Phreatobacter stygius: one gene and its partner. Each later gene encodes a partner of the first gene's protein in a complex. Links are inferred from orthologs where the notes say so. Each region holds a gene or a part of one and is shown on either strand. Other genes may lie near its edges.

Region 1 (5,648 bases):
CGCGGGGAACCGCTCGCCGATCAGCTTGGAGACCTTCTGCTTGTTCTGGTAGCTGGTGCCGAAGTCGAATTTTGCGGCGTTCCAGACGAAGCGGACGAATTGCACCGGTATCGGATCGTCGAGCCCGAGCTGGCGGCGAATCTCGGCGCGCTGCTCGACCGTCGTATCCTGGCCGACCATCTGGTTGACGGGATCGCCGACGAAACGGAACAGCGAGAAGGCGATCAGCGAAACGGTCAGCAGGACGACGACGGCCTGTGCGAGCCGGCGCAGGATGAAGGCGAGCATAACATCCCTCTAAGTCATGGGGAGCGGCTGATGCCGCTCCCCTTGAAGGTCCAGACTGGCCGGGCGAGGGAACGTCCGGCCGGACGGGATCAGCGCTTGGTCACCCAGTGGAACAGGAACTGGTTGTCGGCGCGCTGCGCGAGCTCGACATTCTTGGCGACACCCCAGGCCAGCGTCTGCTGGTGCAGCGGGATGTGGCTGACCTCGTCGGTGATGATCCGATAGGCCTCGGCGATCAGCGCGGTGCGCTTGGCGATGTCCGCCTCGACCAGGATCTGGTCGGTGAGGGCATCGACGCGCGGGTTGCAATAGCCGCCGAGATTGGTGGCGCCTGCGCCGCCCGAACCGGTGTCGTCGCGGCAGCGGACCAGGTTCTGCAGCACGTTCCAGGAATCGAACGAGCCGGGGGTCCAGCCGAGCAGGTAGAACGAGGTGTTGTAACCACCCGACGCCAGGACCTTGGCGAAGAACTGCGCGCGCGGCACGGCCTGAAGATTGATCTTCACGCCGATGCGGGCGAGCATCGCCACCACGGCCTGACAGATCGCGCCGTCATTGACATAGCGATCGTTCGGGCAATCGAGGGTCACCTCGAAGCGGGTATTGTCGGCGCCGCGCGGATAGCCGGCTTCGTCGAGCAACCGGTTGGCGCCGGCCAGATCGACGGCTGGACGCTGGAACTCGCCGGCGCGTTCGAACAGCAGCGGCGAGATCAAGAGCGGCGTCGGCGCCGCGGCGCCACGCATCACCTGGCGGCGGATCGCCTCGATATCGATGGCCTGGTAGAAGGCGCGGCGCACGCGCACATCCTTGAAGGGGTTCTTGCCCTTCACCGACGAGCCGGTGAGCTCGTCACGCCGCTGATCGAGCTGCATGAAGATGGTGCGCAGTTCCGGGGCTTCCATGACCCGGGCATTGGGGCTCGCGTTGATGCGCGGAATGTCCTGCAGCGGCACGGGATCGATGACGTCGACCTCGCCGGAGAGCAGCGCCGCCACACGGGTCGGCGCCGAGGTGATCGGCGTGAAGATCACCTCCTGCAGGTTATGCTCGACCTTGCCCCACCAGGCCGGGTTCTTCACGAACAGCGTGCGTACGCCGATCTGGTGCTGGGTGATCCTGAACGGGCCGGTGCCATTGGCGTTCAGCACGGCATAGCCGGGCGTGGTCGCGGCCGGCGCGCTCGGAGCCACGGCGTTGTTCGCCTCGGCCCACTTCTTCGACATGATGTACCAGGTGTCCCACTCGTAGTGCAGGATCGGGTTCGGCGACTTCAGCTTGAAATCGACGGTATAGGGGTCGACCGCCACCACCTGGATGCCGGCATCGATGCGCGAGCGCAGGTCCGACGTGTCGGCCCGGACGCGGTTGGCCGAGAACACCACGTCTTCCGAGGTGAGATCCTCGCCGTTGTGGAACTTCACGCCGCGGCGCAAATGGAAGCGCCAGGTCAGGCCGTTGTCGAGAATTTCCCAACGCTCGGCCAGACCCGGAATGATCTTCAGGTCGCGGTCGCGCTTGGTGAGGCCCTCATAGACATTGCCCTGCAGGGCAAGCGTGGTGGTCTCGTTGATGCCGTAGGGATCGAGCGTGTTCAGGTTGCCTTGGAACGCATAGCGCAGCGTCTGGGCGTTCGCACTGGCGGCCCCCAACGCAAGGGCCAAAGCGCCGGCGAAAAGCGCAAGCTTCAGTTTCATCATGTCTCCCCTCTGTCGAGGTATCCCGCGGCCACGCTTTGTTGAATTGAGAGATTTCCCTGGCCGGCCGGGCGCTACCTTAGACAGGACATCGCCAGTCGGGGAAGAGGGCTTGTGCGCAAAGCCTAGCCTTGCTCACACATCGGGCAAAATCGGGAAATTCTGCTCAAAACAGGCTCGAATTGAGTCATTTCATACGGTTTTTCGGCGCGCGCGCGCCGATCGTTCAGCGGCTCTCGCCGGTGGTAGAAGAAAATTCTCGCCCCGCCGCCCAATCGTCGGCCCATTTGTGCAGGGGCAGGACCAGGGTCAGCAAGGCGGCGCCGTCGGCACTGAGCCGGTAACCGTCGTCGCCGTGATCGACGATGCCGGCCGCACGCAGCTCCTTCAGGCGTCCGTTCAGGACGCTCGGATTGGTCTCGGCCGCGGCCTGCAGCGCCCGAAAGGTCATCGGCCGTTCGGCCAGCGACAGCTCCCAGAGCAGTCTCAACGCCATGCGCCGGCCCAGGAGATCGAGCAGGACCATGATCGGGCGTCCGGAACGCGAACCACGTACGGCCCGCCCGGGATACGGCGTCATGTGCTACACTTTCCATAGCGCGTGAAATGATCTATTGCTATTCAATCCATAGCACGGAGCCGACCGATGTCACGCATGTCGCCCGCCGAGCCGCCCTATCCAGACGATGTCCAGGCGCGGTTGAGCCGGATCATGCCACCGGGCGTGCCACCGCTCCGTCTGTTCACCACGCTGGCGCGCGACCCGCGGCTGTTCGAGCGGTTCATGAGCGCCGGCCTCATCGACCACGGCAACCTGACCCTGCGCCAGCGTGAGATCGTCATCGACCGGGTCACCGCGATCAGCGGCTCGGAATATGAGTGGGGCGTGCATGTCGCCCTGTTCGCCGCGCGCGCCGGGCTGTCGGAGGCCCAGACCCGCGCCACCGTCCGCTCCGGTCCCGACGATCCGGTCTGGAGCGACGAGGACCGCCTGCTGATCGGCGTCGTCGACGCGCTGCACCGGGACTGCGACATCGATGACGCCACCTGGCAGGAGCTCAAGGCGCGTTTTGCCGACGAGGCGATCCTGGAGATCCTGATGCTGGCCGGCTTCTATCGCATGGTGAGCTATCTCACCAATGCGCTACGCCTGGCGCCCGAGGCTTTCGCGCCGCGGTTTCCGGCCTGAGCCGACAGCTGGAGGTCGACGCTATTGGGGGTCGAGCGGGGTGGTGCCGGACGGCGTGCCATCGGCGGCCAAAGTGATCTTCTGAACCCGCGCTTCGGCGTCGCGCAGCAGCGCCTCGCAGCGCTTCTTCAAGGCTTCGCCACGCTCATAGATGGCGATCGAATCCTCCAGCGGCACATTGCCGCCTTCGAGCTTCTGGACGATGGATTCAAGCTCTGCCAGCGCCTTCTCGAACGGAAGCGCCGCCACGTCGGCATGTTTCTCGGCCATGGAATGCCCTCCGGTCGCAGGTGGTGATGCGTCACGAAAAAACGGTCTTGGGGAATCGAAGCGCTTCCCTCTTAGCGCATCCGCGCGCCTTCGTGCATCCGCCGACGAAAAGCCCGCGGCCAGCGGGCAGGAGCCGGCCGCGCCGCTAGCGCTGTTCGGCCGCGATGCGCAGGCCAAGACCGACGAGCAGGACACCGGTCACCGCTTCGACGGTGCGGCGGACCCCCGGAAGACGCAGGACGTCGCCGAGCCTCGCGACCAGCGCCGCATAAAGGGCAAGCCAGAGGAAGGTCATCAGCGCGAAGACAAGACCGAGAAACAGCAGCGCCGAGAAGGTCTCGCCGCCGGCCGGGACGAATTGCGGCAACAGGCTGGAGAAGAAGACCGCCATCTTCGGATTGCCGAGATCACTGACCAGGCCTTGCCGGCATGCGGCCGAGGGCGTGATCCGGCGCTGCGGTGGCTGTCGGGGGCCGCCCTGTCCGGGCGCAAGCGGCGACGGTCGGAAGGCCTCGCGCAGCGCCTGGATACCGAGCCAGACGAGATAGGCGGCACCGGCATATTTGACCGCCAGAAACAGCGGCTCGGAAGCAACCAGGACGGCCACCATGCCGGCGCTGGCGGCCAGCGCCCAGACCACCTGGCCGGCGGCAATACCAAGCGCCGTCGACACGCCGGCGGCGCGACCGCCGAACAGGGTGTTGCGCAGGGCGACCGCGGTATCCGGCCCGGGCACGACAATGACGACGATCGAGACCAGCATGAAGGACAGAAGATCGGGCATGTGGTGCGCCCCCTGTTGGCGAGCCGTGCCCTTGGCGCGGCCATGCGTTGCCGACGGCTTCAGCCGCGCATCAGCGCCATGACATGGGCCGCGACCGAGCGGCCGAGCCCCTCGAGGTCATAGCCACCCTCCAGCATGGAAACGATGCGGCCGCCGGCGGTCTGGTCGGCAATCGCCATGATCTCCCTGGTCGCCCAGCCGAAATCCGCCTCGGTCAGATTGAGATTGGCCAGCGGGTCGCGCTGATGGGCGTCGAAGCCGGCCGAAATGATCACCAGATCCGGGCTGAAGCCGCGCATGCGCGGCAAGATCGCCTGCTCGAAAGCCTGGCGGAATTCATCGCCACCATCGCCGGCCGACAGCGGCGCGTTGACGACCTGGTCATAGGCGCCGGTCTCGCGGGCAGCACCCGTGCCGGGATAGAGCGGCATTTCATGGGTCGACAGATACATCACGCTCGGATCGGACCAGAAAATGTCCTGGGTACCATTGCCGTGATGGACGTCGAAATCGACAATGGCGACCCGCTCGACGCCGTAAACCGCGCGGGCGTGGCGCGCCGCGATGGCGGCATTGTTGAACAGGCAGAAGCCCATGGCCGTGGTGGTCTCGGCGTGGTGGCCCGGCGGGCGGGTCGCGACGAAAGCGTTCGACACCTTGCCGGCCATCACCTCGTCAACCGCGAAGACGCCGCCGCCGGCGGCGCGCAGCGCCGCCTCGTAGGAGCCCGGCGACAAGGTCGTGTCGGCGTCGAGATGAACAAAATCCACCAGCGGCGTGGCATTTTCGATGCGCTCGATGAATTCGGGCGGATGAACGCGGGTGATCGCCTCGACGGTCGCCAGCGGCGCCTCGTCCCGCGCGAGATCGGCGAACCGCTCGTGCTCCAGCACATGGGTGATCATCCTGAGACGATCGGGACGCTCGGGATGGCCATAGGGGGTGAGGTGGTCAAGGCATTTGGGATGCGACAGCACGAGCGTGGTCAATTGAAGCCATTCCTTCCCTGCCTCGGCCGGCCATTTGGCGGCGCCTGGAACGTTACAAGGTCCTTGGCGGCCCCAAGTTCCCTGCTGGTCTGGTTCGGCGGCCCGCTGGACGATCCTTGCCGACCATGAATATCCCATGGTTCCGATCTTGGCACCCCAATGCCACGACCGTGATTGCAAAGACGGTGATTATTCGCGAAACCGCGCGACATGGCTATTCCGCAAGGCCCGACCCTATGTCAGGCTCGCCGCAGTTCAGCCCGTCCCGCAGGGGATTGTCATGATCCGTGCCCTGATCCTCGCCGCCGCAGTGACCCTGGCCATGACGGCCTCGGCCGATCCCCAGGCACGGCCCGGCAGCGAGGAGGTCGACCTGCAACTGGTGCTGGCGGTCGATATTTCCTATTCGATGGATCCGGAAGAGCAACGCC
Region 2 (5,768 bases), 520 kb from region 1 along the record:
CCGCCGGCCTGGCAGGGATCGCCCCGATCGACACCTCCGGTGAGCCAAACGACGCGGGCCCGCCCGCCGGCCCAGGCCGCGAATGGCGCCACCAGCGCGGGCTGCGTCACGCGGCAGCCATCCTGACGGTGATGAAGGACCAAGGTTCGCGGCAATGCCCCGGGCGAGCCGGCATAGGCCTGGAAGGTGTCGAGCATGGCCGACGTCAGGACGATGCCGTCTGGGCGGGCGGACAGCGCGGCCGGCGCGCGGGTGGCGCCCCGGCTCGTCGCCACCACGACAACCGGGCGAGCGATGGTCCGCATATATTCGACCGCCTGGGCAGGGCTGGCAGCGGCATCCAGCGTCAGCGTGGCAAAGCCTCTGGCCGCATAGACGTGCCGCGTGCGGACCAGTTGATTGCCGCGCAGCGCGGTGATGTTTCCGTCGCTCTGGATACCCAGCCGGCCGTCACCGCCCGGCATCAGGATGATGCTGCCGCGCGGACGGCCTGTCGGCCTGTCGAGCGTGGCCGAGCTTCCGAACTGCGGAACAAGCTCGGAAGCCCGAACAGGCACGCATGTCGACACCACCATGATCAAGCTCGCCACGGCCTTTCCGAACATTGTGTCCCCGCTTGCTTCGCGTCGGTTTCAACCGGATCGACTGCACGCCGTGGAACCGATCGCCCGCCATCGGCATCGTGCGGCCGGCAGAGACATGCAATCAGTTCGCCGGCCGGATCAGCCCGCCTCGGCGAGCAGCCGGCGGCCGCTGCGGCTCACCGGCAGGACCAGGCCGCAATCCAGGGTCAAGGCCGCGCGGCCGGCGCTCCGTCTGTGCCCGGCAAGGGCGTCACGCGCGACCCAGTGCGATCGGTGGATGCGCAGGCCCCTGGCAGGGCCGAGCGCTTCGACCGCCTGCGACAGACCCATCAGGATCAGGGCATGGCCACGATCGGTGTGGACCCGCAAATAATGATCCTCGGCGCTCAGCGCGATGAGTTTTGCATGGCGCAAGGCCAAGGGCAGCTTGGCCATGACGACATCGTCCGTCGCCGCATCGGCTGGCGGCGGCGTGTCCTCGGCCGGTACCGGCGCCGGCAAGGACTGCGGCCCGGCAGGCCCGTTCGCCTGCCAGCGCCGCTCGACAAACCAGCCGAGCCCGCTGAGCAGAAGGTTGATGACCAGCGTCTGCCCCATCAGCCCGCCGAACGTGACGTGGCGAAGCACGTGCGGCGACCACAGGTGCATCTGCATTTGGACCACCAGCGCGCCCGGCGGGGCCATGGCGATCGCGATGACGACCATCGCCCAGAACGGCAGGCGGCCGGAGAACAGGAAGCGCCTGGCCAGCATCGCGGTGCCGACCACCATGGCGCCGATCAACACGGCATTGCCGGCGAATTGCAGCAGCCGAACCCGGAGGTCGATGCTGACATAGGAGCCGAACGGCCCGAGCAGGCCGAGCACCAGACCGGCCGCGATGGATAGCCCGACGAAGGCGAGCCACTTTGCCGAAAGCCGTCGGCGCAGATCGGCCGCGTCGAGACTGGTCATTGGCGAAGAAACCATGTCGTTGGCGAAGACGGCCGAGACTAGGCCGGCGCTCGTGGCTAGGCAATCGGACCTCAAAGCCATCGCTCGAGGAGGTCTCTTTTGAAATATGTGATCGCCATTCCCGTCGCTCTCATCATTTGCGTCGTTGCAGCTTTCGCCGGAGTGCTCTCGCTGTCGCAGCCGGTGACGCCGCCGCCGCTCGCCGTCATGTCGCAGTCGGACCAGAAGCTGGCGCATCCGGTCGGGACCCTCCCGCCTTATGGGTTTTTCACGGCGCGCGACGGCACCCGGCTCGCCTATCGCCTCTATGAGGGCAGGCCGGGCGGTGGCGTCGCGATCGCGGTGCACGGATCGACCGGGCTTGCCACCGCCGTGCACGCGGTCGGGCGCGCCCTCTCGGCCGAGGGGATGAATGTCTACGCCATCGACGTCCGGGGCCACGGGGAAAGCGGGGCGCTCGGCGATATCGGTTATCGCGGCCAGTTGGAGGACGACCTTGTCGATCTTCTGGCCGTGGCCCAGCAGCGCTTCCCTAGGGAACGGCGGCTCCTGCTCGGCCATTCGCTTGGCGGCAGTTTCATCCTGCGCGTCGCCGGCGAGCCGATTGCCGACCGCTTCGATGCCTATCTCGCCCTGTCGCCGTTCATCTCGGTCCGGTCCGACACCAATCGTCCGAACACCGGCGGCTGGGCCGATCCCGCTATCCCCCGCATCATCGCGCTGTCGCTGCTGAACCGCTTGGGGATCTCAGGGCTCGACGGGCTTCCGACGATTGCCTATGCCGTGCCGGCAGACGCGCAAGGCAAACGGGCGCGTGTCTATTCCCATCGCCTGCTGGCCAATATGAGCTTGCCGCGCGACTGGCCGGAGGCGCTCGGCCGCATTGTCAGGCCGACCATCGTCCTGGTCGGCGCAGAGGACCAATTGTTCGTCGCAACGGCCTATGCCGCCGAGATCAGCGCGGCCAACCCGCGCATCGGCGTCGAAGTGCTCGCCGGCGTCGATCACATGGGCATGGTGATCGACCAGGCCGCGACCGACGTCATCGTCCGCACGGCCGTCCGGCTGCTGCGGACGCGATAGCCCAGCGGTCAGAACAGGTCGCCCTGGCCCTCGCCGGCGGCTTTCCGGGCAGGCTTCGGTTCGGCGCGCGGCGGAGACGAACGCGGCGCCGGCGGTCTTGGCGGCTCGTCGCCCTCGGCGCGCGCGGCCACCCGCCCGTCGGCGAATTCGATCGACAGGGCAAGGCCCGCGCTTACCGCCGCCGCGGTGCGCAGCGTCCGGCCGTCGCCGTCGCGGACCAGCGCGAAGCCGCGCGCCAGCACGCCTTGATAAGACAGCGCGCCGAGCAGCTTGGCGGCCGCCTCGAGCCGGTCGCCCCGGCGCCGGAGGATCAGGTCGATGGCGCGCGGCGCGCGGGCGAACAGGCTGTTCAGGCGCTCGCCGTCGCGGGCGATCCGATGGGACTGGGTGGTGGCATAGACGCCGAGCGAACGCGCCAGCCGGTCCGACAGCGACGAAAAGCCCTGCCGGCGCGTTTCGACCCGCCGCCCGAGCGCCGCCCTGGCACGTGCGCTCAAGGTTTCGATGCCGTCCTGGGCGCGCCCGACCCGCAGCATCAGGACGCCGGGCGCCAGCCGTCCGGACGCCCTGACCAGCCGGGTGCGGTGCGCGGCGGCATTGGCACGCAAGGCATTCGGCAGACGCTCGGTCGCGCCGTCCAGGCGCTGGCGGGCCGCCTCCAGCAGGTGCTCGGCGTCCGGCAAGGCGCGGATGGCGGCGCGCAGTCCGAGCCGGCGGTCGTCCAACAGCCGCAGCATGCCGGCGGCGTGGCGACGACCGAGGTCGCCGATTTCGACGATCAGGTCGGCGCGGACCGGCACCGCCATTTCGGCGGCGGCTGTCGGCGTCGGCGCACGCCGGTCGGCAGCAAAGTCGATCAGCGTGGTATCGGTCTCGTGGCCAACAGCCGAAATCAGCGGGATCCGGCTTTCGGCGGCGGCCCGGACGACGATCTCCTCGTTGAAGCCCCAGAGGTCTTCCAGGCTGCCGCCGCCGCGCGCGACGATCAGCACATCGGGCCGCGGCAGATCGCTGTCGGCATCGATGGCGTTGAAGCCCCGGATGGCGGCGGCGACTTCGGCCGCGCTGCCCTCGCCCTGGACCCTGACCGGCCAGACCAGCACGCTGCGCGGGAAACGATCCTCCAGCCGGTGCAGAATGTCACGGATGACCGCGCCGGTCGGCGAGGTGACCACGCCGATCACGCGCGGCAGATAGGGCAAGGGCCGCTTCCTGGCCGGATCGAACAGGCCTTCGGCGGTGAGTGCCTTGCGGCGCTCCTCGAGCAGCGCCATCAGCGCGCCGACGCCGGCCGGTTCCAGGCTCTCGACCACGATCTGATATTTGGACGAGCCCGGAAAGGTGGTGACACGCCCGGTCGCGATCACCTCCAGGCCTTCCTGCGGCTTGAAGCGCAGGCGCCCGAACACGCCCTTCCAGATCACCGCCTCGATGACGGCGCCCTGGTCCTTCAGGCGGAAATAGACGTGGCCGGACGGGCTCGCACCGCGATAACCTGAGACTTCACCGCGCAGCCGGACAAAACCGAAGGCGTCCTCGACCGTCCGTTTGATCGCGGTTGCGAGTTCCGAAACCGAAATCTCGGGAGCATTCGAGGGCGCTATGTCGGTCATTCCTGCCGAATCCGTTGCCGGAGAAGAGACTCTTGTCTAAGCCACGGAAGCGACGGCGTCATCGAGGTCCTTCATGAACGTGCTTCTGGTCGGCGGCGGAGGCCGCGAACATGCCTTGGCCTGGGCGATCTCGGCCAGCCCGCTGCTGACAACGCTCTATTGCGCGCCGGGCAATCCCGGCATCGCCGAAGTGGCGACACTGGTGCCGCTCGATGTGACCGATCACGCGGCGGTGGTCGCTTTCTGCCAATCGGCCAAGATCGACCTCGTGGTGGTCGGTCCCGAGGCGCCGCTGGTGGCGGGCCTGGTCGACGACCTCAATGGCCATGCGATCAAGGCCTTCGGGCCGACACGCTTCGCCGCCCGGCTCGAAGGCTCGAAAGGCTTCACCAAGGACCTCTGCCGCGACTTCGGCATTCCGACCGCGGCTTATGAACGTTTCACCGAAGCCGAACCGGCCAAGGCCTATATCCGCGCCCGGGGCGCGCCGATCGTGATCAAGGCCGACGGCCTGGCCGCCGGCAAGGGTGTCGTCGTGGCGATGACCTTGACCGAGGCGATCGAGGCCGTCGACATGATGTTTTCGGGCGGCCTCGGTGAAGCCGGCGCGGCAGTTGTCGTCGAAGAGTTCATGACCGGTGAGGAAGCGTCCTTCTTTGCGCTCTGCGACGGCCAAACGGCCCTGGCGCTGGCGACCGCCCAGGACCACAAACAGGTCGGCGACGGCGATACCGGGCCGAATACCGGCGGCATGGGCGCCTATTCGCCGGCCGCGGTGATGACGCCCGAGCTGATCGAACGAACCATGGCGGAGATCATCAAGCCGACGCTCGCGGCGATGACGGCCAAGGGCCATCCATTCCAGGGCGTGCTGTTCGCCGGGCTGATGATCACCACCGAAGGCCCGAAGCTGATCGAATATAACTGCCGCTTCGGCGACCCCGAATGCCAGGTGCTGATGATGCGCCTGAAGGACGACCTGCTGACGTTGCTGTTCGGCGCGGTCGATGGCCAGTTGAAAACCATGAGCGCACGCTGGTTCGACGAGATGGCGCTGACCGTCGTGATGGCGGCGAAGGGCTATCCGGGCGCGCCGGAAAAGGGCACCGTCATTCGCGGCCTCGACCAGTTGAAGGCCCTCGACGGCGCCGAAATCTTCCATGCCGGGACAGCCTTGAAGGACGGCCAACTGGTCGCCAATGGCGGCCGCGTGCTGAACGTCACGGCGGTCGGCGCGACCGTCGCGGAGGCCCAGGCCAAGGCCTATGAGGCGGTCGACAAGATCGACTGGCCGGGCGGGTTCTGCCGCCGCGACATCGGCTGGCGGGCGGTGGAACGGGAACGCGCGGCCAAACGTTAAGCCGATGCCGGGCACCCAACGGACTATCGCCGCCCGGTAGGGCTGCTAGTCTGGCCAGCCCGCTTGCAGGAGCGACCATGGCCACATCCGACCTGTTTCCAAGCTTCGCTTCCCATTGGATCGACACCTCGATCGGCAAGATCTTCGCCCGCTCGGGTGGCAATGGGCCGCCGC

What was found. Proteins that work in one complex are often made in the same cells at the same time.
Region 2: the proteins of E8M01_RS19345 (region 1) and xseA are in contact, whole or in part, in a cryo-EM structure (PDB 8TXR), measured with the Escherichia coli proteins. The link is inferred for Phreatobacter stygius from one-to-one orthologs.

What each region holds. Positions count from the first base shown.
Region 1 is NZ_CP039690.1:4,113,115-4,118,762, reverse strand. The notes cover bases 1,821-4,539. They hold E8M01_RS19345 (exodeoxyribonuclease VII small subunit), read right to left. Parts: upstream 3,445-4,539; coding sequence 3,196-3,444; downstream 1,821-3,195. Other genes in these bases: E8M01_RS19335 (histone deacetylase family protein), read right to left, coding at 4,288-4,539; E8M01_RS19340 (LysE family translocator), read right to left, coding at 3,590-4,228; E8M01_RS19350 (carboxymuconolactone decarboxylase family protein), read left to right, coding at 2,632-3,174; E8M01_RS19355 (winged helix-turn-helix transcriptional regulator), read right to left, coding at 2,212-2,511; E8M01_RS19360 (ABC transporter substrate-binding protein), read right to left, coding at 1,821-1,985. Outside these bases: E8M01_RS19365 (ABC transporter permease), read right to left, coding at 1-288; more of E8M01_RS19360, read right to left, coding at 378-1,820; more of E8M01_RS19335, read right to left, coding at 4,540-5,217; E8M01_RS19330 (DUF1194 domain-containing protein), read left to right, coding at 5,498-5,648. UniProt on the Escherichia coli protein: Bidirectionally degrades single-stranded DNA into large acid-insoluble oligonucleotides, which are then degraded further into small acid-soluble oligonucleotides.
Region 2 is NZ_CP039690.1:3,593,136-3,598,903, reverse strand. What follows is about bases 1,933-4,771. They hold xseA (exodeoxyribonuclease VII large subunit), read right to left. Parts: upstream 4,235-4,771; coding sequence 2,630-4,234; downstream 1,933-2,629. Other genes in these bases: purD (phosphoribosylamine--glycine ligase), read left to right, coding at 4,308-4,771; E8M01_RS16955 (alpha/beta hydrolase), read left to right, coding at 1,933-2,621. Also shown: E8M01_RS16965 (alpha/beta hydrolase), read right to left, coding at 1-590; E8M01_RS16960 (LytTR family DNA-binding domain-containing protein), read right to left, coding at 723-1,619; more of E8M01_RS16955, read left to right, coding at 1,647-1,932; more of purD, read left to right, coding at 4,772-5,594; E8M01_RS16940 (alpha/beta fold hydrolase), read left to right, coding at 5,672-5,768. UniProt on the Escherichia coli protein: Bidirectionally degrades single-stranded DNA into large acid-insoluble oligonucleotides, which are then degraded further into small acid-soluble oligonucleotides.